Regions from separate parts of the Solibacillus silvestris genome, predicted to be linked through region 1. Evidence: riboswitches for the same ligand, from Rfam matches in the RefSeq annotation. Region 1 holds a riboswitch; each other region holds the start of a gene.
What was found. Region 1 has a riboswitch for cobalamin ahead of cobJ (precorrin-3B C(17)-methyltransferase). Riboswitches for the same ligand answer to the same signal wherever they lie in the genome.
Positions count from the first base shown of each region.

Region 2: linked by a shared signal. The riboswitch ahead of ACTHOQ_RS01895 (cobalamin adenosyltransferase family protein) and the one ahead of cobJ (precorrin-3B C(17)-methyltransferase) in region 1 are both predicted to bind cobalamin.
Region 3: linked by a shared signal. The riboswitch ahead of ACTHOQ_RS10120 (ABC transporter substrate-binding protein) and the one ahead of cobJ (precorrin-3B C(17)-methyltransferase) in region 1 are both predicted to bind cobalamin.

Region 1 covers NZ_JBQCJW010000001.1:73,682-83,562, forward strand. The annotation lists gene cbiE (precorrin-6y C5,15-methyltransferase (decarboxylating) subunit CbiE) at 1-1,086, opposite strand, end outside; gene ACTHOQ_RS00395 (cobalt-precorrin-5B (C(1))-methyltransferase) at 1,061-2,197, opposite strand; gene ACTHOQ_RS00400 (precorrin-8X methylmutase) at 2,172-2,837, opposite strand; gene cobK (precorrin-6A reductase) at 2,849-3,607, opposite strand; gene cobJ (precorrin-3B C(17)-methyltransferase) at 3,616-5,277, opposite strand; cobalamin riboswitch at 5,502-5,688, opposite strand; gene ACTHOQ_RS00415 (ABC transporter permease) at 5,905-8,373, opposite strand; gene ACTHOQ_RS00420 (ABC transporter ATP-binding protein) at 8,373-9,155, opposite strand; gene ACTHOQ_RS00425 (sigma-70 family RNA polymerase sigma factor) at 9,145-9,708, opposite strand.
Region 2 covers NZ_JBQCJW010000002.1:125,717-135,597, forward strand. The annotation lists gene ACTHOQ_RS01880 (histidine phosphatase family protein) at 1-32, opposite strand, end outside; gene cobS (adenosylcobinamide-GDP ribazoletransferase) at 5-778, opposite strand; gene ACTHOQ_RS01890 (bifunctional adenosylcobinamide kinase/adenosylcobinamide-phosphate guanylyltransferase) at 791-1,333, opposite strand; gene ACTHOQ_RS01895 (cobalamin adenosyltransferase family protein) at 1,392-1,928, opposite strand; cobalamin riboswitch at 2,199-2,379, opposite strand; gene ACTHOQ_RS01900 (FAD-dependent oxidoreductase) at 2,669-4,378, shown strand; gene ACTHOQ_RS01905 (Fur family transcriptional regulator) at 4,465-4,875, opposite strand; gene ACTHOQ_RS01910 (metal ABC transporter permease) at 4,872-5,738, opposite strand; gene ACTHOQ_RS01915 (metal ABC transporter ATP-binding protein) at 5,754-6,500, opposite strand; gene ACTHOQ_RS01920 (isopropylmalate synthase) at 6,596-6,844, shown strand; gene ACTHOQ_RS01925 (pyroglutamyl-peptidase I) at 6,934-7,548, opposite strand; gene dacB (D-alanyl-D-alanine carboxypeptidase/D-alanyl-D-alanine endopeptidase) at 7,562-8,980, opposite strand; gene ACTHOQ_RS01935 (deoxyribonuclease IV) at 9,097-9,881, opposite strand, start outside.
Region 3 covers NZ_JBQCJW010000012.1:94,394-104,274, forward strand. The annotation lists gene ACTHOQ_RS10095 (acetyl-CoA C-acetyltransferase) at 1-270, opposite strand, end outside; gene ACTHOQ_RS10100 ((Fe-S)-binding protein) at 622-3,030, opposite strand; gene ACTHOQ_RS10105 (cob(I)yrinic acid a,c-diamide adenosyltransferase) at 3,239-3,799, opposite strand; gene ACTHOQ_RS10110 (adenosylcobinamide amidohydrolase) at 4,108-5,574, opposite strand; gene ACTHOQ_RS10115 (FecCD family ABC transporter permease) at 5,574-6,572, opposite strand; gene ACTHOQ_RS10120 (ABC transporter substrate-binding protein) at 6,565-7,527, opposite strand; cobalamin riboswitch at 7,920-8,108, opposite strand; gene ACTHOQ_RS10125 (amino acid ABC transporter ATP-binding protein) at 8,310-9,065, opposite strand; gene ACTHOQ_RS10130 (amino acid ABC transporter permease) at 9,078-9,788, opposite strand; gene ACTHOQ_RS10135 (amino acid ABC transporter permease) at 9,801-9,881, opposite strand, start outside.

The DNA of each region.
Region 1 (9,881 bases):
AACCTCACAGTTGAGCTTTTTAAAATGTCCCATCGCTTCTGCCAAATTTTCAATTGTTGCGATGTTCATAACAATGCGGCCATTTGGCTTTAATCGAACGATACATTGTTGCAGTAACTGCTCCATATTGCCGCCGTTTCCGCCAATGAAAATGGCGTCCGGATCAGGAAATTCTTCTAATCTTTCTGGTGCTTTTCCTAAAACAGCTGTAAAGTCAGTACGGTGAATATGCTGATTTTGAAGACAGTTTTCCAAATCCGCTTCATTTTTTTCAATTGCAAACACTTGACCTTCGCGGGCTATTTTCGACATTTCGATGGCAACTGATCCTGTGCATGTCCCAATGTCCCATGCGATACTTGTTTCTTTTAATTGCAGTGCTTGTAAACAAAGCACTCGGATCTCCTTTTTCGTGATAAGCCCTTTATCCGGTTTTCGCTGAATAAACTTGTCATCATCAATACCGATTGATGCACGCTCGACAACTACACGCTGCTTTAAAATAACGACATTCAGTGGTGAAAATTCGGCGTTCTCCATTTCATCCAAAGAAAAGTGGCGACATCTTTCTGTTGAACCTTCCAAATTTTCTGCCACAAACGCATCGTATTCGGACATGCCGAACGCTTTTAAATAACGAGCAAGTGCATTCGGTGAATTTTCTTCATCTGTCAAAATGGCTATTTTTTTTCGGCCATCGATTTTTTGAGCAAGTCCTTTCATCGACCTACCATGAACACTTGTTAAATAAGCATCCTGCCAGCTTTCCTGCATTCTTGTAAATGCCAGTTGAACAGAGCTTGCATAAGGATATATTTCTAATGGGAGCTTCTTCGCCAAAACTCCCCCTAATCCGTAAAACAGCGGATCGCCTGATACTAAAATGACGACGTTTCTTGTTTCTTCTTGCAGCTTATCTACTAATCGAGAGAGTCCGCCTTTTATAATGATTTTTTCACCAGTGTAATCCGGGAAAAAGTCAAGATGACGTTTACCACCAGCAAGCACTTCACTTGACTCAATCCAAGCGATATATTGCGGGAGTAAACTTGCTGGTCCGTTATCCCCGATACCAATCATTTTCATCCAATTGTTCAATATTCTCAGCCTTTCCCAGCATGTCCCCGTTCATTGCATACAGCGATGTGGAAACACGTAATTTCGCTTTCATATGATCCAGTGCAAAGTAACAGCAGTTTTTACAAAGCGCTTCAAAAAATTGGTCATTCCCCTGCATGATTTCCCCTACTTGTGATGCCGTATTCGCATGTAATATTTGCTCGATTATTTCTGGGTCAGCTTCTGCATTTTTCGCGATTTCAGCCAAAAACGGGAAACTGATAGGCGCACTTTTCGAATGCACCATCATGACACCCTGTGCTACCTTAGAAAATTTCCCCATCATCCCGACAAGCGATACTTGGGGAATCTCTTTTCGGGCAATATGCTTTAATGTAAAACCGACAAAATCTCCCATCTCTATAAATGCTTCTTCTGGTAAGTGCGGATATTGTTTCATCGCGTATTTTTCACTGCGTCCGCCGGTTGTGATGACAAGATGTTCACAGCCTGCTTCTTTTGCAACACTGATCGCCTGCACGATACTCGCCATATAAGCGGAGCTTGAAAAGGGCACGACCGTTCCTCGTGTACCTAATATGGATATGCCGCCCAGTATACCAAGCCTTGCATTTAACGTCTTTTTCGCTATTTCCTCACCGTCCGGAACTGAAATAATTACTTCGACTCCTTTGTCAATTTGGAAAAGTTGTATCGCTTCTTCGACGACACCATGAAGCATTTTTCTCGGAACAGGGTTAATTGCCGCTTCCCCGACAGGGACGGGCAATCCTGCTTTTGTCACACGACCAACACCGACTCCGCCATCCAAATGGACACCGCTTTTCTCTACAAAACGAACGGTACTTTGAATGCGTGCTTTATGCGTTGCATCCGGATCATCCCCGGCATCCTTAATCGTTTCACACATCACTTCATTGTCCTTTACTACAAATGATGCCACTGTAAATGTGGCATCCTGTCCTACAGGTAAATGTATTGTTACATCTTTTGGGACTTCACCCGTCACAAGTGCGTACAGGGCAGCCTTTGTCATCGCAGTTGCACAAGCTCCTGTTGTATAGCCGTGACGCATTTCCGACGGATCTTTTTTATTTCGCTTCTTTTGCTCGTTCATCAGCCATGATTGAGATGGCATTTAATGCTGCGACGGTTACAGTACTGCCACCTTTTCTTCCTACATTCGTAATAAACGGAATTCCTTCTAAAATCGCTAATTCCGCTTTAGATTCTGCTGCCGAAACGAACCCAACAGGCATTCCAATGATTAAATCAGGCTTTGCGAGACCTTCTTTAACCAGGCGAATTAATTCAAGTAAAGCTGTTGGGGCATTCCCAATTGCATAAATACCACCTTCTTGTAATTGCGTCGCCTTTTGCATCGAAATAATGGCACGAGTTGTTCCAAGTTTTTTGGCTTCAATTGAAACGTCTTCATCTGCGATATAACAATGCAGATCCCCGCCATGTTTTTGGAATCGTTTGCGACCAGAACCACTTTCAATCATCTGAACATCTGCTACAACATGACGTCCTGCTAAAATCGACTGAATTCCCGCTTCAATGGCATCATCCGTAAAAATCATGCTGCGGCCCAGTTCGAAGTCTGCTGAAGCATGGATAACGCGGCGAACAACAAGCCATTGTTCATCTGTAAATGGATGTTCGCCCATTTCTTCTTTAATCATCGCAAAGCTATAGTCATAAATTTTGTCCGGGTCTACCGTTAGTGGTACGAAGTCTGTATTAAAATTCATATTTGCCATTGCTATTTGCCTCCTAATTTTTCAAACACTTTGTCGAATGAAGTGCATAAGTTTTCATAGTGTATTTTTGGTCGCTTAATTAAAATGACAGGAATGCCAAGCTCTAATGCCGCATCCATCTTCTCGTCTACCGAACCGACTTTCCCGCTTTCCTTTGTAATAATAAGTGTTGTGCTGAACTGTTCGTAAAGCGCTTTATTCAATTCTTTAGAAAACGGTCCTTGGATTGCGATAATATCGCGTTGCTTCACACCTAGTGCATTGCATTTATCCATATTCTCTTTATTTGGCAGCATCCGGCAGACAAGACGAATGTTTTCGTTATGTAATAATTGTTCCGTAAAAACGGCGAGCGTTTTACTGCCTGTCGTCAACATAATTGTTCCTGAATGTGCGGATGCAGCAATTGCCGCTTCTTTATACGTTTCCACTTCCGTAACAAGCGGATGTACATAGCTTTGTTGTGGACGTTCATATCGAATATAGGGTATACCCGTTATATTTGCAGCAGCCATCGCTGTTTTAGAAGCCTCTTCCGCATACGGATGACTTGCATCTACCACCATTGTTACGTGTCGTTCTTCGATCAGTTCCGTCATTTGCTGTACTGTTAAGCGACCGACATGATATGGAACATTCGCATCTTTTAGACTCGCAGCAGCAGAATCCGTAACAACAGTGGCCACCAGATCATAGCCGGCTTGCATTAATCGAATCGCCAGCTCTCTTGCATCACTTGTTCCTGCTAAAAATAAAATCATCGTCTCACCTAATCTCCACATGGGGCTTCTTCCACTTTAATTTTGCATGACATATCAACATAATTGAAATTCAGTATTTTCTTCACACGTTTAAAATATTTAAAGAAACGCTCATTAGGATGGGCATTTTCTTTATAGTCCGCAACGATATCCGTTAGTAAAGGAATCAATTTTTCCGGTTCGATCCCCTCCAGGACAGGTTGTGCAGCATGGGCTGTTCGTCCGACTGGCTTCGAACCGATAAACAAATCGAACTTTTTCTTGCGGTAAACAATGCCGATATCATCAAAAACCGCTCGATAACAAGCCATTCCGCACCCATTAATTCCGACATGCAGCTCTTTCGGCATTTTAATGCCTCCGAGCGTTTCCATGATCTGTTCAGCATAAGGAATGGATTCCGCTTTTTCGCCGTAACAGAAATCACACGCCTTGACGATTACTACGTCGCCGACAGGTTGAACAAGTAAACCCGTTTTTTCTACCGTTTCTACTATTCTTTGAGGTGAATCAGTTGGTACCTTCAACACGAGACGATGATCGGGCGTATATTCCATCGTACCCCGTTCCCCTACAACCTTTGCCAATGTAATCATTTGTGCAGGTGTAATCAATTTATTGGCAACACCTGGTGATACCGCAAACTCAAATATGGATTCCACTTCTTGCTGAACTAAAAAAGGATTTTCTTCAACTTTTACTACTGACGTTTCTTTATGTACGAGCGCTAATGCTTCATTTGCAAGCTGTAATGCGGTTGTTTTAATGGCTGCTGGTTCAACTATTTTTTTCTCGATAGCTTCAATTTTTTCATACCCGGTCTTTGCTTCACCCGTTTCCTGATCCAATGCCCACGGTTCCGCTTCTTTTTTCAAACGTTGATGCGGTTTTAACAGTTGTTTTTCTTCTCCTAACGTATATTTACGCTGATAGCCGCGTGGGGTAATGATTTTATTATCATAGTAAAATGTTGAAGAGTTCCCTACGACTACTGTTGTGAGCATTCCGATATCATGTTCCAGCATTTCCTCTAATGTTGTTAACACAATATCCTGCGTATCCCTGTATGCAGCTTTTACTAGCCCAACAGGTGTATCCGGTGAACGATACTTAAGCAAAATTCGTTGGGCTTCAACAATCTGTCTCGTACGTCTGCCAGATTTCGGATTATAGAATGCGATGACAAAATCCGCCATTGCCGCCGCTTCAATCCGTTTTTCAATGACCGTCCATGGTGTTAAATGGTCACTTAAACTAATCGTGCACGAATCATGCATAACCGGAGCACCGAGTAAACTGGCACAGGAGTTAATGGCAGATATACCCGGAACAACTTCTACTTCAATGCCTTCTTTTGCAGTCCAGCCCTTTTCGATTAATACTTCATATACGAGCCCCGCCATCCCGTAAACACCCGCATCCCCACTGGAAATAACGGCAACAATATGGCCGGCTTCAGCTTGTTTTACAGCTTCTTGTGCACGTGAAACTTCTTCAGTCATTCCCGTACTGACAATGGTTTTCGCTGTCACTAAATGCTCGATCAGTTCTACATACGTTTTGTAGCCCATAATATGGTCACTTTGCTGTAGCGCATCGACTGCACGTTTTGTTATATGTTCACGATCTCCAGGACCGAACCCTACAACAAAGATTTTTCCCTTTTGCATGTATACACCCTCCGTTATAGAAAAATACATCTCGCCCCATAGGGAGTGATGATAATTTTTCTTATGTGGATCCAAAAAAACTAGTATTACGTATCCACTAAGAAATAAAAAATGCCCGTACCTCTCGTCAGAAAGAGGTACGGGCATGTGAAATTAATACTAAAAAAGTATAGAAAAACACAAAAACAATTACTTGTTTCGCCTATACTTCTCCCTCCGAAAAGTAAGTATCGTTTGAATAAGCAGGTTTCCTGGCTTAAGCTTCCTTTTACTTTCACATCTTCCCATCATTTCGACAGTGATTTGTTGTGATTTCATCAGCTATTACAGTAGCGGGGGCTGCATTAGTCTTTCACTAATTTCCCTTTTACCTCACATAAATATGCAAGCACTTATTCAAATTGCTAATTATTAAATTATTATAAAAATAACATAGTCTATTAAAAAATGAAATGACTTTTAAAATATTGATAATTTATTCCTGTGGAAATAGAGCATTACATGCGTTTTCTTTCCTTCACGATCTACGTTGCTGGAAAGCGGCTTGCCTTATCGAGGAAATAATCTTTTTCCGAGTATGGGATGTCTTCATTTTTGCCTGTGCCTGAATATCGCTTCATCTTCATTTTACTGAATTAGCCTTTGAGCTAAATTTTTCCTGCTAATATAATAGCCTTGAATCAAAAATACTATAAGCGTTAAAATTAAAAAGAACGCGCTAATATTGAGCAGCAACTTGAAATCAAAAACAATATGGGAGCCTGTATCAATGAGCGCCATAAGCATCGTAAAAATATAACCGATGAATATCCCAATACATAGACCATAACTAATAAATGAAAAAACTTGCGATAAAATGAGCTTGATTAATCCGTTGGGGGATAATCCGATTAAGCGCTGAATTGTGTAATCCTCCATTTTTCCGGAAATCGTGTACATCAATGTTTGGATTACCCCAATACATGTAGCGCCAATTAAAATGGCAAGCACGCTTATAAATAAGCTCCAGCGCTGATAAAAAAATTGATTGTTTTCGGCTGTAAATGTCTCTATATCCGAAAAGCCAAGTGCTGGCCAGCGCTCATGCAGGAACTGTATTTCCTGTAATGTTTCATCGATATTTTTTGTTTCAATCATAATATCATCCACTAATAAAGTATCGCTCGCTTTCGCCACTGCTGAATCCCAGTCAATCATAATGTGAAGATTAGAAAAGCCCGTTGTAGTTAACCCAATGATTTGCATCGACTCAAGTTCAACGACTGACTGAGCTTCAAAATTGAATTTGCCGGTGCGCACCCGATCACCGACTTTTAAATGATAGAGCTCTGCATATTCCTCTGAAACAATTAATCCATTATTTGCATTGCCTACTACAGATTGCAGCTTACCGACTTCCACAAATTTTTCAATATCAATCGCTTTAAACGTTTCGCCTTGCCACTTTTCATCAATAAAAAGCTCTAAATGATCATATGTGCTTCTTGCAAAGGCATAGTCAACGGAAGGCAAGCGATCGATTTCCTGAATTATATCATTCGTCAGCGTAGGATAGCGCAAATCATTCGCCACAGCGACTGGCGCTTCGTATAAAAAGGTATGATAAGCTTTCTCGTTTTCCTGCACCGATTTAAAAAGAGTTGTCCCGAAAATGACAATCACCATTAAGCTAACAACACTTAATACAATCGGCATATTTTTTCTTATTTGCGGCATCAATTGTTGACATGCCAAATATGCCTCATTCCCAAAAATTTTGCGGACAGGCTGCAGGCATAATTTTATCAGTAACGTAAATCCATATGGCAGCACATAAAAAACAACCGCGCATAATATAAGACTGCCAAATAATATAGAAAAAACACCTTGCCCGCTATCATCATGCTTAAAACCATTTGAAAGAAACAGCAATGACGTTAAAACTGCGAAAGCGATAATAAATAATTTTCTTTTTGTTAGTTTTACGGCTGTATTGAAATTTTCCAAGGTGATTTGCAATGGCAGTAATTTCATTGTTTTACGCACTTGCCCTTGCATAATCGCAAAAAGAATGATGAAAATGCTAAGTGCAATGCTAATAATGAGCCAAACTGGAAATTGCGTGCTTACTTCAGGCAATTGCATTTTATGGACGATTGTCGGCAAGCCTTTCTTGATGACAGCATATGATAGAGCCGTCCCAAATACAGTACCGATGCTAATAATCGTGAGCACTTGGATTTGGACAATTTTCCCGACTTGTTTTTTAGTTGCTCCTAGTGACCGTAAAACCATTAATTGCTGCTTCAGTTTAAAGAACAGTAATTGGAATGTAGAAATAAGCAATACACAAGAAATGACTAGAACAAAAAACGAAAACATGACAATGAATATCATCAATGATTGAAAATTCAGCTTCACAAAATCATATTCATTCGTGACATCAATGCGCAATTCATCATCCAACCGAACAAGTTGCTCCGTAACGGAACTAGCGTAAGTTTCTTCATACAGATCGATTAATGTAAATACCCCTTGCGATGCTTTGGCATGGGCAGGTAAATATTGTTTTGCAACTTCATTTTGAAGGATAATCAACTGCACATCAGGTGCACCCGGCAATGGAGTCAAAATCTCCCTAACTGTGAATGGCTCGAAATTGACTAATAAATCATCTCCAACCTGCTTGTCAAAAAGCCGGGCGATCTTTTGTGAAATAACCACTTCATCCGATTTTACATTCTCCTTAAAATGGTACCGGCTTTTGACGAGGTCGTCATCTTCCACCCCGACTGTATAAACAGAAGGCAATACCCCTTCTACATTTGTATGGGTTAAATGTACCGGCGAGACTTCCTTTACCCCTTCTATGTTTGAAATTGATTCAACTTGATTCTCGCTTAGCCAGCTTTCTTGTTCGGGATTATATCCAACCGTCATATCTGCATATCCAAATAACGCATAAATATCCTCTTGCATCTTTGTTTTACCGTTCCATATATAAACACCCATCGTCATAATCAGACAAATACAAATCATAATAATGCTAATGCTCATTAAAATTTGGGCAGCGGCTGCGCGAAATAGTTTAATCGCAATTTTATTTAAATTGAACATTACACTTCACCTCTGCTTATCGACTTAAACCTCGCAAGTATTTCATCCAAATCAGAAGCTGCTTTTTTATTTTGATAGGAATCTGTAATCGCGCCATCATGGAAAAAAAGCACCCTGTCCGAAAAAGAAGCAACATAAGGGTCATGTGTTACAAGTAAAATTGTTTGCCCTGTTCTATGCTGCAGCTCGACAAATAACTGCAATATTTCATCCGTCGTATTTACATCCAGAGCTCCAGTCGGTTCATCCGCAAGTAAAATCGGAGGCTGATGGATGATGGCCCGTGCGATTGCCACACGCTGCTTCTGCCCTCCAGATAATTCATGCGGACGATGCTTGCGCCACTCATAAATTCCAAGCTGTTTCAAAACTTTTTCCAAGCGGACAGCTATTTCCTTCGAAGAGACATCATTTAAAATTAACGGAATCGCAATATTATCCTCGACATTTAAATCCTTCAGCAAATGAAAATCCTGAAATACAAATCCGATTTGCTCTTTTCTAAATTTCGATGCGTACGGTTCCTTATAAATATTTCGTGCTTCCTCGCCGAATAAAAATAATTTTCCCTCTGTCGGTTCATCGATAGCGCTTATCATATTCAACAGCGTGCTTTTCCCCGAGCCGCTCGTACCCATGATCGCTACCATTTCCCCTTCATATATCGTACAATGCACATTTTTCAATGCTTGTACTTTATGGCTTGATTGCGCAAAAATTTTGCTCATGCCATCAATGCGGAGAACCTCTTTCAGCGGCGGCACCGGTATTTTATTGAGCATTTCCTTCAATGGATTGTAACCATTCATCCATATACACTCCTTTCAATAGCTGCTTCAGCTGCATCAACCCTCTTCGAATATTCGTTTTCACGGTACCAGCCGGCAGCTCTACAATCGAAGCAATTACCGGCACCGTATAATCTTGGTAAAAACGCAGCAATAAAACCGTTTTATACTTTTCCTCCAAAGATTGAAGGGCGTTCCATAAGTCGATTTCTTCTTCCTTATATGTATTTGAAGTGGCCTGCATATCGATTAGCTTTAGCGGATCCGTAACCTCAAATCTCTTTATTTTTTCAATATAAGTTTTGCTGCAATTGATGACGATGCGGATCATCCATGTTTTGAAAAACTGCGGCTCCTTTAGATTATGTATATGTTCATACGCTTTTATTATCGCCTGCTGTAAAATATCCACCGCATCCGCCTCACTTTGAATATAGACAAATGCCATACGATAAAGGTCCGAATAGATTGGCTGGATGAGTTCGTAAAAAGCCTCATCGTCCCCTTGCTTAACACGAAGTATGAGTAATTCCTCTGCGCATTTAATATGCCTTCACCTTCCTTACATACATTAGACTAACGGAATATCGAAAACGATTCAAAATTTTTCATATGATGTTATTTAACCCCTTTCGGAAAATCTGGACGTTCTCTTCGAAAAATTTGATGTTGTACCTTACATTTTAGATAGTCTTTCTTTTTATCGTAAAATACGTTTAG
Region 2 (9,881 bases), on a different contig from region 1:
CGGATTAAATGCACAGTAATGCCGTTAGCCATAGCACAACCTCCAAACCCTCGCCTAATGCGCCAAGCAAATCGCCCGTCACCCCTCCAAAATGCTTCCGTGACCAGTTTCGGTAAAGTGCAACAATGACAAGCATTGTGAAAAATAAAACATATAAGCTATATGCCCCTATATAGAACCAAATCGCAAATAAAGCCCCACAAAGCAAACCGAGTAAAACAGCGAGCTTTTTTGAATTGACCATACTTTTAAAATACGCCGCGAGTCCTGTTTGCTTTGCTGTTTGCATCGTTAAAAAGTAAATCAGCATCCCTGTGCGCGCGATTAACGGAATAAAAATAAGACATGGGATGATTGCGGAATGTCCCTTTAAAAGAAATTCATAAATGAAGCCTATCTTTAAAAGCAGTAAACAAAAAACACTAATAACACCAAAGGCACCTGTGCGCGGATCATCCAAGATTCCCAATCGTTTTTCTTTTTCTCCGTAAGAAAAAAAGGCATCACTCATATCAATCCAGCCATCTAAATGAAGACCGCCTGTGAGCAGAATGAAACCGACAACAATCAATATGGCGAGGAGCAAGCTGGAAATATCGCTAAAGCCGGCAAGCGCAAAAACTGCACTTCCAATTATTGCGCCAATGAATAAACCAATAATCGGCAAAAAGGCATACATCCATGTAACCGATTTGGCATTCATATCAAGCTGCTTTTTTATCGGTACAGCCGAAAAAAACTGCCATGCCAATAGAAAACCCGTTATGCTGTTTTTCAATTTGCGCCCTCCTTATTTCCATTGTTGCACAAGCTGAAATTGTACTTCATATGCTTCTTCACTCCGATTAACGAACCACTGATGAAGCTGGCCCAAATTTTTGCGGTATAAATTCACTTCATCAAATTTTGATGATTGCTCGTCCAACACTTCATTTGACACGATTATTATTTGAGCACCTTGCGCATGCCAGTTGTCGAATTCGCTTTTTAACATTTCAATCGAATTGTGGATATATTCGCTGCGCTGCTCGGCTGATTCGCTTTCATACAATACATTCGAAAGCCATGTCGTCACACATTCAAAAAGCACGACATCATTTTCCGATAAACGTCCGAGCTCCTCAGGAATATTCACATGTATTTCAATCGTTCGCCACTCGGTACTTTGGCGTTGACGATCAAGCTGATGTCTTTTTATCCGTGCTTTCATCTCATCGTCAAATGCCGCACCTGCTGCAATATAATAATAATTTTTACCAGGACCATTTTGACTCGCCAGTTTTTCTGCAAAGGCGCTTTTCCCGCTGCGCACGCCACCTGTAATAAAAATCATTGCCAGCACCCCCATATGGAAGATTAAAAGAACATGCTCAATATTGAGCTATGTTCTTCTATTTTGCCTTTTTTGTCGGATAGGATTTCGAGATGAACGGAATTTCTTCGAATGAATGCTCTTTGTTCATATAAACTGCCATGACGAAAAATACATTCGCTAAAAGCCCTAAAAAGTCGAATAAAATTTCGGGCACTTCTCGCTCTTCACTTACCTTATGCAATGCACGGTACGATTTTTTCGCTTCGCTTCGGCAAATATGCAGCCTTGCTGAGCTTTCCACCCCTTGTGGCAGCAAAAACTGTTGAATTGTCTCTTTTACATTGCTCACATAAAAATCATAGCGGTCACTTAGCCAGCTTAAATCCTCTTCTGTAATCGCCAATTTTCCGCGCACAGAACCGTTGGCATGGTATGCAAGCGGATGGATAATACGCAAGTCCTCCAATACAATCTGCCCTTTTTCATCGTCCAATAATGTCGGGATGACCGCTCCGATACGTGTCGTCAATGAATCTGTACGAATTTCATAATCGACGCATGAGCTTTTTTCGCGCATAAATGGATAACATGAATAACGAATATCTTTTTTCATCTAAAGTTCCTCACATTTCAAATTTTATATTTTATTCCGCATACACGATGGACACACTAAGCTCCCAAAAACTTATGCCAGCTTTAAAACTGCAGGATTTCCGATAATGCGGCAGTTTTCTCTAATTAAGCTCCAACAACCGATTCTGCATTCTTTATCAATAAGAAAAGCCACCCAAGAAAATGGATGGCTCAAAATATCAAGATCGATTCCTATGAAATGACGAAAAGATTTTTAATGCCGTACATTCTCTCAAATTCCGAAGAGGTGTGTCACGATCAGAAAAAGATTGGTCTCCTGGCTCCGCGCAGCTCTCTACTCATGAATGCCTTCCCGTCAAAAACAGTGGCAATCTCGTTCACTTTCATTTGCGCTTACAGTTACGGACATAGCTTCGGATTTCCGCCGAATTCCCATTTATGCAATTTGCATCTTTTCCCTGCAGATTTATTTGATTTGTAAAACTTACTTTAACACACTACAGGCATTATGCAAATAACTTTCCATTGAAATGGAATTCCATCAGTTGGACGTTTTCTTCCTCTTTCCTTGATTATTTGATGGAAGAATCGAAATTCCGCCAAAAGCTTTTCAACACAACTCAATATAAATTTTACGCTTAAAGCAGAAAAAATTAATTCAAAGTAGATATAATACGTTTAATTTCTATTCCCCAACTCTGCTTGCTATAATATATTTACAAATACAGGTAATAAAAAATCTGCCAAGGGGGTTATGTAATGAAATGGGATTTTGAATATGATGTAGTTGTCGTCGGGTCTGGCGCATCAGGATTTGCTGCGGCCACTACAGCGAAAAATGAAGGCTTAAAAACGCTTTTAATCGAAAAGGAAAAGCATTTCGGCGGGGCTTCCGCTTTATCCGGCGGAGGTGTTTGGATACCAAACAACCGCTATTTGGTGGAAGCCAATGCTGCAGATTCCTATGAAGAGGCAAAAACTTATTTGGATGCGACTGTCGGCGATATTGTAAATGATGAAATAAAAGAGACTTACTTAAAAAAGGGCATTGAAATGCTTGATTATATGCATAATGCAAGCAAGCATATGCGTTTTTCCTATGCTAAAAACTATTCGGATTATTACCCTGCATTACCAGGCGGAAAAGGCGCGGGACGTTCGATTGAGCCTCTGTTAATAGATATAAATGAATTGGGAGATTGGAAGGATAAGCTCCTGCCTCCAACGATTGATACGAAGGGCTTTGTTATGACCGGGCAAGACTTTGTCAAAGTGAATATGATCACAAGAACGACTGCCGGAAAAGCAAGATCGCTGACATTAGGCTGGCGATTAATAAAGCATCTTCTGCTAAAGAAAAATTATGCGGCTTTAGGGCAGGCGCTTATGGCTCGCATGGGGTTGACCTACAAAGGATTAAATGGCGAAATGTGGCTGCAAACACCTTTTACAGATTTTATATATGAACAGGACCGTGTCATCGGTATAAAAGCTATAAAAGAAGGGCAGGAAATTGCGATTAAAGCTGAAAAAGGCGTTATTTTCGGGTCAGGCGGCTTTTCGAAAGACCAGGAAAAACGAGAACGCTTTTTGCCGACTCCCCAAAATGCGGCATGGACGAGCTCGCCTCATGGGCAAACAGGCGACATTATTTCTCCATTTGAAAAGCTTTATGCAAAATTCGGCTTAATGGATCGTGTGTGGGGAGCGCCTTCTATTATCGATCATAAAGGAAGACCGTTTTTCCTAGTGGCAGACCGCGGCATTCCGAATATGATTATTGTCGATCAAGAAGGGCATCGCTATATTAACGAACCGACACCTTATCATGAGTTTGTCGATAAAATGTACGAGCACAATGAAAAAACAGGCGGAAAGGCTATTACTTCATGGATTATTTTAGATAGCCGCTCCAAAAAGCGCTACCTGTTTGCAGGTCTCTTCCCGATGCAAGGTTTCCCAAAAGAATATTTCAAAAATAATATAGTCTTTACAGGACAAACAGTGAACGAGCTCGAACAAAAGCTTAATATCCCGACAGGAAATTTAGTGAAGACGATCGAACGCTTTAATGGCTTTGCGCAAAATGGCAAAGATTTGGATTTCCATCGAGGCGAAACAGCACATGACAAATATTATGGGGACCCGACATTGAAAAATCCGAATTTACTTGAATTAAACAGCCCGCCTTATTATGCATTAAAAGTATATCCTGGCGATATCGGAACAAAAGGCGGTGTTGTAATAGATAAAAATGCACGGGTATTGCGTGAGGACGGTACCGCAATTGAAGGCGTCTATGCATGCGGCAACTGCTCTTCCTCTATTATGGGGCAATCCTACCCGGGTCCTGGGGCGACATTGGGACCTGGAATGACTTTTGGCTATTTAGCGGCAATGCATTGTAAAGATAATGATATTCAACATTCATCTGGACCAAACAATGACACAAAGCTGATTAACGCATAAAAGTAAAAAGGAGGGGCTGTCGGAAAAGACCGATTTAATCGATTCTTTTCCGACAGCCCCTTACTCTTTTTATAATATTTTAACTGTCAGAGGCAATCCGGACATTTGCCGTATATTTCAAATTTATGTGCCTCAACGACATAGCCCGGCAGCTTTTCACCGAGCATATCCATTGGACAAACCGATAATTCCTTCACATTGCCACAATCGCGGCATATAAAATGATGATGATGATGATCTGACTCGCAATGCATACGGAAATTGCGCTCGCCATTTAATTCTGTTTCTTCTAAAATATCCAATTCAACAAATGTTGCCAAGTTACGATAAATCGTATCAAAGCTCATGCCCGGGAAGTCTTTTTTCAATACTGTCAGCAAATCACGAGCTGTCAAATATTTATCCGTAGCCGCAAACATATCCAATATCAACTCTCGTTTATCCGTTTTTTTATAGCCATTATCCTTCAATATTTCCCATGCGCGTGTTGCATTCACAGTATCTCTTCCCCTTCCGATTTAATAGAAATTTTCAATAGTAATTTTTTAATAAATATGACAAATAGTAAAATAATAATTGATGTCACAACAATTGTCCCACCAGGAGCCAAATTCAAGTAAAATGCGGAGACTAATCCGACAATAACCGCCAGCTCCCCAAATACAATCGCCAAAATTATCGCTTCTTTAAAGCCGCGCGCCAAACGCATCGCAGCCGCAACAGGCAACGTCATTAAGCTTGATACGAGTAAAATCCCGACGATGCGCATACTCGCAGCAATGACTAATGCGACAACAATCATGAATAATAAATGAATCCATTTCGCAGGCAAGCCGCTTGCCTTTGCATACTCTTCATCGAATGATAAAACAAAAAGCTCCTTAAAAAACAGCACTAAAAATAAGATGACTACAGCGGCAATTGCCAGTACGACATATAAATCCTGTCTTGACACGGCGGAAACAGAACCGAATAAATAGCTCATTAAGTCCGTATTAAAGCCGCTTGCCAATGAAATTAAAATGGCGCTGATCCCGATGCCTCCAGACATAATAATCGGAATTGCCAGCTCTTCATAATGCTTATATAGGCGACGCAAACGCTCAATTAAAATCGAGCCGCTCACCGAAGCGACAATCCCTAAATAGATTGGGTTCAATAACGCAAGCGCCGCAAATGATTGACTTAAATATAGACTTCCTGCAATCCCCGCCAGTGTAACATGTGATAAAGCATCCGCGATCAATGAAAGACGTCTTACTACGATAAATACACCAAGCAGGGGCGCGATTACCCCGATAACAAGCCCTGAGAAAAAGGCATTTTGTAAAAATTCATAATTTAATATTGCTTCGATCATTTTTGCCTACTCCTCTTAATGAATCTTCCGGACAGAATGACCATGCCAGCTTTGGCGCTGCTCTTCCGAAATTGTATCAAAGTCATTTTTATAGCCGTGGAAATGAATTGTCTGATTTAAGCAAGCAACATGGCTCACACGGTCTGAAACAGTGTCAACATCATGCGTCACTAAAATTAGCGTCATATTATGATGCGCATTTAAGTGTGCGAGCATATCATAAAATGCCTGCACATTTTCACGGTCTATTCCAACAGTCGGCTCATCCAATATAAGCAGCTTTGGCTCAGACACAAGTGCACGCGCAATAAAAACGCGCTGCTGCTGTCCGCCTGATAACTGGCCGATATTGCGCTTTGCAAATTGTTCCATCCCCACATCTTTCAATGCACATTTCACGAGGAAATCGGCATCTTTTGGCAATCTTTTAAATAAGCCTGCTTTTTGTGTTAAGCCGCTTTTCACGACTTCCTCAACCGTTGCTGGAAAACCTGAGTTAAAAGCATTCGATTTTTGCGATACGTAGCCAATCCATTCCCGATGCTTAAACTGGCTTGCCGGTACACCGAAAAGCTTGATTTCCCCTGATGCCGGTTTCAGCAAGCCCAAAATTAATTTAAGAAGTGTTGATTTACCCGAGCCGTTTTGTCCGAGTAAAGCGAGAAAGTCCCCTTCATCAACACGCAAGGAAATATTTTTCAGAACATGTGTGTATTCATATTGAAAGGATAAATCTTTCAATTCTATTAATGTTTTTTTCATTTCATTCGCTTCTTTCTAATTCAAAATCATTACGATTTGCATTTTGTTAGTATAATGGACTTTTTGGTTTGTGTAAAGTAAATCAATTTGAGAGGATGAAAACAATTCAAATATTGCAATGGCTGGAAAATTTCAAAGGAATGAATGATAAACAGCTGCAAAAATTCGCGAAGCAGCAACAACTTGATTTTTCATTAGAGGAAATTAAGGAACTGCGGAAAATTTTAAGTAATGCCTCCATCAGTTGGGGCATTTATGGAATCCCCAAAAAGGTGCAAGAGGAAGTCGAACAGCTTATCGGTACAAAAAGATATAAAAAACTGCTAAAAACAATTGGTCTTTAAATATTTCCATAACAAAAGCTTGGTGTATAACAATTTTCCATTTGAAATATTGCTATACTACCAAGCTTATACTACTTTTTCATAGAAAATTACTGAATGCTCTGTACACATTCGCCCAAAGCAAGCTCAATCGCTTTTTGCAAATCACGTGCGGACCAGCCCGGAATTCGGCCATGTTGGATTGCCAGCTCAAATGATGCGGGTATATGAATAAACCCTGCAGCCTTGATTCTTTCATTGTTTGCCGCGTAATATAAGCCTTCATACATAATATTATTGCATAAATATGTCCCTGCAGAATTGGAGATCGCTGCAGGAAATCCGGCCGTATTCAAACGGTTGACAATTTTTCGGATCGGCAATGTCGAAAAATAAGCAACATCCCCATTTTCCCGAATAGGCGCGTCTTCAAAGGCATTGCCGGCATTATCTTTTTCCCCGTCTTTCACATTGATGGCGACACGTTCGGGCGAAATTTTCGTTATGCCTGCAGCCAAGCCTAACGACACAATGATCGTAGGCTTCACTTCTTCGATAAGCTTTAAAAATTGTTCCGGCGCTTTTTGAAAATCTACAGACAGTACATGGCCGACAATTTCATATTGATCGATCCTTTTTCCGTTTAATGCGCGCACAATATCCATCGTCGGATTAATCGGGTTTGTTAAAAAGGGCTCAAACCCCGTCAATAATAATTTTACCATTCGCTCTACACCTCTATAAATTTTTTACAAGCGATGCCATTGTACGGTCAATATATAAATTTCCGTTCGCTTTGTTTTCCAGTAAAATGGAGAAAATATACTGTTTACCGCTTTGCCCCTTTATATAGCCTGACAGCGTATAAACATTTGGGATATATCCTGTTTTCGCGAAAATGCGGTTTTGCAAATCGGCATTCGTTAAACGTTTCCGCAATGTTCCACCGACAAAACGCTCTTTATTGCCTGCGACTGGCAATGAATTGAAAAACGTATCATAATATGGCTCTTGCCGGACTTCATATAAAAGTTGCGAGAGACCATTAGCCGTGATGCGATTTAAATTGGACAGACCAGAGCCGTCCACGAAACGCCAGTTATCCATCGGTATATTCAGTGACTCACCATATGTTTTTAATACTGATACACCTTTTACTGTGCTTCCTTCACCTAACTGCTGTTTTCCCATAGCCTTTACCATAATATCGGCTATGCTGTTGTTGCTCAACTTCATAAATGCCGGGAATATTGCCGATAAGGAACGGGATTCATTTGTATATAGCAGCTTTGCCTGCTGCGGCACTTTTCCTATTTTGATGTTTGACTGCTTCGAAAACTGAATGCCTGAACTTTGCAATGTCAGCTTAATCGCCTGCATCGTGTTTTTCGAAGGGTCCTGCAATGTCACCCATTCCTTCACACTGCTCCCTTGTGGAAGGTTTCCGGAAATGATTATCCGGTTTGTATTGTATGCCCGCTTAATCGTCAGCGTATTTTTATTGCCTTTATTAACGGTTTTCGCCTGATTGGAAATGACCATCCCGCTTAAATTCGGTTCAATCGTATAGCTTGGTTTGGCTCCTACTTTCCCAGGCTTTGCTGTAATAATAATCGTACTTGCATCAAAATCATCGTTCTGTGACATTGTAATCGCGGAAGTGCGGGCCCCGAAATAATACGACTCGTCTGTTTTATCAACACCGGGTGGCAATGTACTGCCGGAAAATACGGTATCATCCCCGATTAAATGGCCATTGACTGTTCGAATTCCATTGCGCTTCAGTATTTTTGCGAATTCCAAAAAATCGTCTTTCTTTAATGTCGGATCACCGCTGCCTTTTATGTAAATATTGCCATTTAGCATATTGCCGTCCATTGTGCCGTCCATATATAAATCCGTTGTAAAGCGGTAATCTTCCCCTAAAATCGACAGTGCCGCCGCTCCGGAGATTAACTTCATATTTGAGGCTGGACGCATAAGCTTATCCCCATTATGAGAATAGACGATTTTACCGCTCTCTACATCGCGAATCGTCACCGCCACATTGCTTTTCCCTAAATTTGTAGTAACAGCTCCGTTAATCGACGCGAAACTTTGAATAGGCAATGACAAGAATAACACAAATAACAAGACAAGCTGTATAAGCTTTTTCATAACTGTTCCTCCGCTTTTTTTTAATTTACTGTAAATTCATTATATCAAATTATGCCATTAAAAATGTAAAAAAACATGCTTTGCATCAAATTTGTGCAAAGCATGGTTTTTAATTCTTATTGAACACGCATTTCATCGATTAATGCTGGGCGGAATTCGCTATCGCGAAGCATCGCAATTTCATGTAAATACGGCGCTTTTTTATTTTTTGCATCTGCACCGACAAATGGTGTTTCCAAAATTTTCGGCAAGTGCATCAACTGTGGATGATGAACGATATATTTCATCGCTTCAAAGCCGATTTCGCCGAAGCCGATATTTTCATGACGGTCTTTCGCTGCGCCACGTACATTTTTTGAGTCATTAATGTGCAGCACCTTTAAACGATCTAAACCGATCACTTTATCAAATTCATTTAAAACACCATCAAAATCATTTACGACATCGTAGCCAGCGTCGTGAATATGACATGTGTCCATACAAATCGATAATCGTTTATTGTTTGCTACACCATCTATAATGCGGGCCAACTCTTCAAATGTACGGCCGATTTCGGAGCCTTTACCAGCCATCGTTTCCAATGCGATCTGTACAGGATAATCCTGTGTCAGCACTTCATTTAAGCCTTCTACAATGCGCGCAATTCCCGCTTCGACACCTGCACCAACATGAGCACCTGGATGCAGGACGATTTGCGTTGCTTCCAATGCGGCTGTGCGTTTAATTTCCTCCTGGAGGAAATTCACGCCCAGCTCGAAAGTTTCAGGCTTTGTCGTATTGCCTAAGTTAATGATGTATGGCGCATGTACAACGATATTAGAAAGGCCATTTTCTTTCATATGCAATAGACCATTCATAATGTTCAGCTCTTCGATTGGCTTACGACGCGTATTTTGGGGTG
Region 3 (9,881 bases), on a different contig from region 1:
TGAAGCACATACTTTGTTGATTGTTTCTGTTTTCACATTCCACGGAATTCCCGCTTTTGTTGCAGCTTGTCGTGAAGGGATTTGCCCTTGACCTGCCTGCAATACGGTTCCAATAATGACTTCGTTTACTGCATCTGCTTCTACATTCGCCTTTGCCAATGCTTCTTTAATTGCAATTCCGCCTAAATCACTTGCTGTTAATGAACTTAGTGCACCACCAAATTTACCGAATGGTGTTCGTGCGCCGTCTAAAATGACTGTTCTCGACAATCCATACACCCCTTTGTTTGAATCAGCTATGGTTGAGCAAAATTCGCTTCCGTATTCGGCTTTGCGCAAGTATAGAAGCACTTTGCCGAAATTCCCCCACATGCTGGAAACTACAATTCTATTAGCAGTAATCCCCTTTGTCTATTCATGAAAATAGAAATGCCCGCTTGTAGTTCACACATTGCAAATTTCGCTTCATTTTCGCATTTGACTGAACGCTCGCTCAATCATTATGTAGAAAAAAATGAGAGTAACAATTACCCTCATTTCTTCACTTAATTTCATTGTATTAAATCCATTTTAAATTCGCAACAAATTATTCGAATATACTGACTCTAAATTTTTTTCTCGCTAATTACCGTTTTCATTTGATTGTTCGTTATTTTCTTTCGTTTGTCGCTCTTCAGATTCGGATGTTGCGGCTTGCTGCTTTTCCGTAATAGCTGCTTGCTCGATAGTTGGCGCTTGTTCCACCGCTTTTTCAGCCATTGTTTCATCAACAATCGGCTTTTCGACAGAAGCTTCTCCAGAGGGGTTTCCTTCCTCTTTTGCCACCGCTTTTTGCTGCACATCTTCATTTGATGCTTCCACTGGAGCCACAGCAGATTGTTCAGCGATTTCTTCTGCTTGCTCTTGCGGTACTTGCGCTTTTTCCGGTGTGCCGAATACTGCCCGCTCCAAAATTTCCGCAATATCGAATGTGCCTACTGTCTCCTCTACCTCTTTTGCCTTCGTACCGTCCGAAAGCATTGTCAGGCAGTATGGACAGCCGGAAGAAATAACAGAAGCCTGTGTAGCCAATGCCTGTTCTGTACGTGCTACGTTAATGCGGTTTCCGACATGTTCTTCCATCCACATTAAGCCGCCGCCAGCACCACAGCACATACCGTCTTCACGATTACGCGCCATTTCAACAAGCTTTACACCTGCTATGCCCTTTAAAATTTCACGCGGCGGATCATACACATCATTGTAACGGCCTAAATAACATGAATCATGGAATACAATCGTTTCATCAACACGGTAATCCATCGTTAAGCGGCCTTCTTGAATTAAATCGTATAAAAGCTCTGTATGGTGAAGCACTTCACCTTTCCAGCCGAAATCCTGATATTCATTTTTGAAAATATTGTATGCGTGCGGATCAATCGTTACAATTTTCGTCACGCCATTTTTCTCAAACTCATCAATGTTGGCTGTTGCAAGCTCCTGGAACAGGAATTCATTACCTAAACGGCGCGGTGTATCACCTGAGTTCTTTTCTTTATTACCTAAAATGGCAAAATTCACGCCAGCTTTGTTCATTAATTTAGCGAATGCCAATGCAATTTTTTGTGAACGGTTATCAAATGAACCCATTGAACCTACCCAGAATAAATATTCCATTTCTACGCCCGATTTTTTCAGCTCTTTCACTGTTGGAACATAAACAGTATCGTCCAGCTCTCTCCAGTTTTCTTTTTCTTTACGGTTTAAGCCCCATGGATTCCCTTGTCGTTCGATATTTGTCATCGCGCGCTGTGCATCAGGGTTTACTTTTCCTTCTGTCATCGTTAAATAACGACGTAAATCAATAATTTTATCAACATGCTCATTCATTACCGGACATTGATCTTCACAGTTGCGGCATGTTGTACAAGCCCAGATTTCTTCTTCTGTAATGACATCGCCGATTAATGACGGGCTGTAAATGTTTTCGATTACTGCACCTTCAGCACCGGCAGCCATTGCCAATTGGTTCCCCTGTGTATTATTGAAGAACGAGAATGGTACCCAAGGCTTTTTCTTTAATTCAACAGCACCTGTAAATGTTAGATGGTCACGTAATTTAACAATCAAGTCCATCGGTGACAGCATTTTCCCTGTCCCTGTAGCAGGACACATATTCGTACAGCGGCCACATTCCACGCAAGAATATAAATCGAGCATTTGCTTTTGTGTGAAATCATGAATTTTCCCTACTCCAAGCGGCGGCATGCTTTCTTCATCTTCCGCTTCTTCGAGTGCCTCAAAATCGATCGGACGCAATGTACCAATACGGTCTTGTCGGTTAAAGTATACGTTGAAGATCGACGTAATCAAATGGAAGTGCTTGCCTTGCGGGATATATACAAGGAATGCCAATAGCGCCAACAGATGTGCCCACCACATAATGAAGAACATCGCCGCAGCAACAGTCGGATCCATCCACTGGAAAATCCAAGCAATACCTGATGCAACTGGTTCAGAGCCTGCCAAGCCATGTTCATGCCATATTAAATAAAAGCCGTTTCCGAATAATGTGGCAAACATTAAAATTGCCAAAAACATATAAACTAAACCATTTTTAAACCCTTGCTTCAAACGGGCAAGCTTCTCCATATAACGACGGTAAAATGCGACCGCAACCGCGATTAAAATCGTTAATACGACAAGCTCCTGCGTAAATGTAAACACCGGGTACAAGCCACCAAGCGGAATATGCGAACCTGGCGCCAGCCCTTTCCAAATCAGATCAATTGCGCCAAGCTGCACCATTAAAAAACCGTAGAAAAATAGAACGTGTACAAGTCCCATCTTCTTGTCTTTCAACAATTTTGACTGGCCGAATACTTTTTCGATAATATCTTCAATACGCTCGGAGATTTTGTGGTTGAACTCCTCTTTCCGACCGAGCTGAATGTAGTCATAGCGTGTTTTCAATAAGTATGCAAATAATCCAAGCGCATACAATAACACAGCGATGAAAGCAATCCAGTTAATAATTAAAAATGTATTCATACTTTTCCCCCCCTAGAATGCTAACTTGCCAAACCCCTTTGTCTCTCATATCCATTTCGACAAATTATATTTCCATATCAATCTATAAATTCATTGTAGTTATGAATGAGCATTCAGTCAACAGATTTTGTCGTTAATTCTGAAAATTTAATCAAACGATAAAAAATGCCAGCTAGACGATTTTTCCGTCTAAGCTAGCATTTTCCGTTCATTTAAATACATCGCCGCTGCGTATATATTCAACATCCTGAATAGTTAAGCGATAGTTCACGACACGCGCCGCGGCAAATAAATAATCCGATAAACGGTTCAAATACTTTTGCACAACTGGCGAAACATCTTCAATTCCCTTCATTAGCGACACGGTTTGACGTTCAGCCCGGCGTGCCACTGTGCGTGCAATATGAAGGGTAGCGGCAGCTGGTGCGCCCCCCGGCAAGATGAAGCGTTTTAATGGCGGCGCCTCTTCCGATAATAAATCAATCCGGTTTTCCAAAATGGCAATCGGTTCTTCCGTTAGTTTGTATTGACGATCCTTCATGACATTTGCCAAATCGCCGCCGCCATCAAATAATTCATGTTGAATCGCCGTTAAATCGTCAATGACATCCTGAAATTTCGCAGGATCCAATTCTGTAATTGCTTTACCGATAAATGAATTCAGTTCATCAATTGTCCCGTACGCTTCTACGCGCAGATTGTCTTTATCAACACGTCCTCCAATAATGCTCGTTTTCCCTTTATCGCCTTGCTTTGTATATAATTTCATCAATTGTCACCCTTCCGATTAGCAAATAAATTTAAAAGCTAACTATCTGAACCTTTTAATAATATTATTTCTAAGCTTCCTCCAAAATTCCTTTTAGCATTAGTTGTTTTCCATTACGGCAGTTGCTATCGAGGCTTTGAAATCTCTTCTTTAAAGCGTTAAGAAATTCCGGTCCATAATTAAGTAACGAGAAAAAGTGAAAATAAGCGGATTTTCTCCTTCTATTCATCCTAGCTGGCTCTTAACGATTTGAAATTAATGTGAGGAAAAAATAACGCTCTCCCCATTTTTCTAGAAAGTTCCAACCTTTATAAATTATTACACTGTTTATATTTATTTATTGCCGATATTGTAACTTCAAAAACGGCCCGTCCGATTAGTTTTCCTATTTCCGTAATCGGGCCAGCGTAAGGCATTTCTTCGCCTTGTTGTGTTGAGGCGATTAGCAGACTGTCGGTTGCGGTGCTTGTTGCTGTTGTGTTCGTCAATGGATCTTTAATTTGCTTGTCCGCCAATGCTTTCGTCTTTGCTTCCGTCGCAGTAATCATCGCTTGGATAAATGCCTCGTCTGTTAGCTTTCCGTTGATGATGACCCATGTATTGATTGTGCCGATATGCGGCTCGTCTTCCCGCAAATATGTTTTTGTGACGTCGACGCTATTTCCCACTCCCGCAGTTACCATGACGATGATTTCCACATTGTTTTTCGCAAAATGCTGAATTGCGGCGTATTTTGTTTCGACAGCTGTCAGCATGACGACTGTATTTGTCGGCGAAAACTCGTTTTGCAGCAAAAATTGCCGAGTCTCCTCTTTTACATGATGAATATCGTATTCAGGAGCAATGGCTCGATTTAAAAAAGTATCATACCAGCCGATTCCTGCATTATGCACTGCTGAGGAAATCACTTTTAACGGTGCTTGTGCCCGGTATTCGACATAGTCTTTCGTGATAGAGAAATCGTCGATGCGGATTGACGGGTTTTTCCTGTCCATTTTATTTGCCGGCAGCATCGTAATTTGCGGCTTTGGTAGCTCGGGGTGTGGATATGTCGCGATACGCGCTTGGTAAACATCCGCAATTTGCTCTTGCATAATGACTTCATGCGGCTCACCGAAAGCACGCATTTCACCATCTTCCAATAGCAGCAGCTCATCACAATAAAGCGATGCCAAATTAATATCATGAAAAATCGACACAACCGTCAGCCCGTGAAACTCGACTTGCATGCGGATCATATCCAAAATTTGTTTTTGATGGGCGATATCCAAATGGTTTGTCGGTTCATCCAAAAGGAGCAACTCCGAATTTTGGGCAAGTGCTTGTGCGATAAATACCCGCTGCTGCTCACCTCCAGATAAAAACTCCAAATATTGATTTTTATAATGGGAAACTCCTGTACTTTCCATCGCCTGCTGCACCATTTTTTCGTCTTCCACTGTCCACGATGAAAAAAAGCCGCTTTGGTGAGGATACCGTCCCAACGATACTGCATCATACACACTATTCGTAAAAGCGCTCGCATTTAATTGGGGAAGAACAGCCATTTTCTTTGCCAATTGTTTGACGTCATAGCTTTTAATCGGCCGCTCTTCAATGAATATTTCTCCGGATATCGGCTTCAATACACCGCTGATCATTTTTAACAATGTCGATTTTCCGCTGCCATTCGGACCGAGAATCCCGAGAATTCTACCTTTTTCCACGTGAAACGTCATATTTTTTATGATACTTTTCCCGTCATAGCCACCCGTCAATTCGTTTACTTTTAGCATTATGCGACAACCTTTCTACGTTGCTTGAAGAAAATATAAGCAAATACTGGCGCTCCGATAAATGATGTAATAACACCGATCGGCAGCTCTACAGGTGCGATTATTGTCCGTGATACGAGGTCGCAAATGACTAGCAGGCTTGCACCGTTTAAAAAGGATAATGTCAGTAAATGTCGATGGTCGGCTCCGATAAGTAGGCGAATCATATGCGGAACGACTAAACCGACAAAGCCTATCGTCCCCGATACGGCAACAGCTGCACCTGTTAAAATCGAGCCACCCGCTAAAATCATATATTTGCTGCACTTTACATTAACACCTAAATATTGGGCACGCTCTTCGCCATAAATCATTGCGTTCAGCTCACGACGCTTTAACCATATAATCCCCGTGCCAATCACCATAAACGGCAAGATCATGTTGACATATGACCAGCCGCGCATCGATACACTTCCAAGCAGCCAGCCGATTATTTGTCTAAGCTCCTCACCTGTCAGTGCTACCATTAATGAAATGCAGGATCCTAAAAACGAGCTGAAAATAATGCCCGTCAATATTAATGTTTCCATTTTCATCGAACGGTCTACAAGCCGTGCGAACGTTAATACAATCACCATCGTACATGCGGCACCTGCCATACTGAATATTGGCAGTGTAAAAACACCGAGCATCGGAATGGAAATACCTAAAAAAATTGTCGAAACCGCTCCGACTGATGCACCAGATGAAATCCCCAATGTGTATGGATCGGCCAATGGATTTTTCAATAATCCTTGGAATGCCGCACCCGCAATCGCCAATGATGCCCCGACGATTGCAGCCAAAATAACGCGAGGCATGCGGATTTTCCATAATATACTGTACGCTACCGGGTTTGTCGCCCCATCCCACAATGTTGAAATCGGAATATCGACAGTTCCAAACGATATTCCAATCCACATGCTGCAAAGAAGTAAAGCAAGGGAGACGACATAAGCGAACGTATACTTATTACTCATTAAATACCTCAGGATAAATGGCTTCACCTAATGATTTGATACCTTCCACAATACGTGGGCCTTGCCGGCTCGTCGTATCTCCATCCACAAGCTTAATATTTCCGTTTTTAACCGCATCCATTTCAGCATAGGCCCCGTTTTTTTCGATTGCATCCAAGTCGCTTTCGTACGTCACTAATATCGCATCTGGATTGCTATTGACGAATTGCTCTGCGCTATACATCGGCCAGCCAAGTTCCGGCACTGCGTTTTCTACATTTAATGTTTCCAGCATTTCATCGATGAATGTATCTTGCCCTACCGCATATAACTCCGGCTCTGTCCCGACAACGACGAATACGGATTTTTCTTCTAAATCAGCAACTTTCACTTCAATGTCCTGAATTCCTTTTTGGATGGACGCAATCATTTCTGCCGCTTCCGGTATTTTCCCAGTCAATTCACCAATTTGTTCAATAGTGGCATATGTTTCTTCAAATGTTAAAGCATCCTTTACGACAAACACCGGTATTCCAACTGCTTCAAGCTGGGCAATGCCTTCTTCATTAAAATTATAAAGTCCTGATTCATGCGCTACTACCAAGTCCGGCTGCAATGCAATCAGCTGCTCCAAGTTAAATTCCATCCCGCCGACTTTTTCTTTTGTCAATGCTTCTTCAGGGAAATTATCATTGTCCGAAACACCAATAATTTCCTCATTCAAGCCTAATCCAAATAAAATTTCCGTATTGGAAGGAATGAGTGAAATGATGCGTTCCGGCGCTTTTTCCAATGTGACTTCTTTATTCAAAGCATCTGTTAAAGTAACGGGAAACTGTGCTTGCTCCCCCGTCGTTTCAGATGATTGCTGTGCTGTATTTTCTTTTTCCGCCGTATTCTTTTCGCCCTCCCCACATGCTGTAAGCGCAATTAGTGAGAGGATTCCCACCGTAGAAAGTCGTCTCCATTTTTTCATATGTAATTCCTCCTGAATTTGTTTTTGTTATTTAATAATAGTGCGGCTGCGATAGTAGGTGAATGCGCTTTTATAAGCATAAAGGTGCTGATTCTCCACGATTTTCCTTGATAGAGCAATATAAAATGGAAATCCTTTAATTAAAGCGTGAGTAATCTTTTACTTTTGCTCTTGTTCAAGGAGTACGGCAAGCTTGGTGAGAGGATTTGCCGCTTTTCCATCTTTTAAGGAAACTCTCTTGCACTTGGAAGTTTATTAGCCATTCTTCCCGGGATACTGACCACTCCGCAAACACCAAAAATAAAAAGCCTCCTACTATTGAGGAAGCTTCATAAAAGCAAATAAATTCATACAACGAAAAATTTATTCACCACATCCTATCCGCGTAGACATTAACTGGTATGATAAAGGCAGGTCTCCTGGCTTATGCGTCAACATTTGTGAGCGCCTTCCCGAAAAATTCAGTGGCTTACTGCTCCAAACTAGCAATTACAGTGGCGGGACCGCATCGGAATTGAACCGATTTCCCTTTTACTTCTTACTCTATGAATGAGTGAAGAACCTTTATAGCACTTATTAATTTGAATGTCTTTATTATAGCGGAAATTTGGGGAATTGCATGCAAATTCGCCAAAGTTTCAGATAACTCGCCGCTATCTATGAAATTATTGCCGATTGTGCCCGAATAAACCCGGTGTCAATTAGCTGACCCTAAAGGCTGTTTAACTCATCATTCCATCGTTAATATTTCTTAACGATAGATCAATTCTTTCTGAAATCCATTAAATATGAAATGTATAGTCATCCGGAAGAACACGTCGGAGGAATTGCTTTGTGCGGTCTTCTTTTGGCTGCACGAAAATTTCATGTGGTGAGCCTTCTTCAACAACGTTTCCGCCGTCCATGAAAATCACACGATTCGCCACATCACGCGCAAATGACATTTCATGTGTAACGACAAGCATTGTTGTTCCTTCTTTCGCGATATCCTTCATTACGCCAAGCACTTCCCCGACAAGCTCAGGATCCAGTGCAGATGTCGGCTCATCAAATAAAATAATGTCCGGATTTAAGGCGACCGCCCGTGCAATGCCGACACGCTGTTGCTGACCGCCGGATAATTGACTTGGATATGAATCGTATTTTGCAGATAAGCCTACTTTATCTAGTGCTTTTCTTGAAATATTATAAGCCGCTTCTTTTTTCATGCCTCGCCCGATTACTAGCCCTTCCGCTACATTTTCAAGCGCCGTTTTATTATTGAATAAATTATAGTTTTGAAAAACAAATGCTGTTTTTTTGCGAATGGCTAAAATATCTTTTTTGGATGCCTTATTTAAATTAACGGAAATATTATCGAAGCCCGCTGTCCCTTCATCTGCGCGCTCCAAAAAATTTATGCAGCGCAGCAGCGTCGTTTTTCCCGAGCCGCTCGGACCTAAAATAACGACGACATCCCCTTTATCAATCTTTAAATCGACACCTTTTAATATTTCGTTTTCTCCAAATGTTTTATGCACATTTTTTATTTCGAGCATCGCGATTCCTCCTTAAACTGTCACCGCTTTATAGCGTCTTAAACGTTTTTCAGACCATTTAAACAAATATTCAACCGTCATGCAAACGAGTAAATATACGATGAAAATATCAATATATGCCTCTAAATAGTTGTAGCCGAAATTCGCCTCAACTTTAGCCTTCAGTGTAATTTCCTGCAATGAAATCGCATACCCGAGCGAAGTTGCTTTTATTAAATTAATCGTTGCTGTACAAAGATTTGGCATGGCAGACACTAATGCTTGTGGAATAATAATACGTCGGTATGCCTGTGCCGTTGTGAGTCCAACCGATTGCGCGGCTTCCAGCTGACCTTTCGGAACCGTTTGTATGGCAGATCGAAACACTTCAATTAAAATCGCGGCTGTATTGAATGAGAAAATAATAAAGGCATACCATAACGGATTCACATTATAGATGGGATAGTCGATATTGTATTTCTCAAACAAGCTGCTTAACAGCAATGGGATTGTTGCATAGAGCACAAAAATCTGAATGATGATCGGTGTACCCCGGACAAATGATATGTAGATTTTCGCGAAAAAGTTAATGACCGGTATTTCGTAAACTCGTGCGAGCGCTAGCAAAAATCCGAGTGGCACGGCAACAAAAAGAGACACAACCGTAACGAGAAGCGCTACTGGAACACCGCTTAGCGCAATAAAAAATGTATCGAATAAAAATTGCCAGTTGATTAACCCCATAGTAAGCTCCTCCTACGTTGTTTTAATAGATTGCTTCCCTTTGCTGAATGCTTTTTCAAGCAATGCAAAGATTTTTTCAATCGAAATTGATAA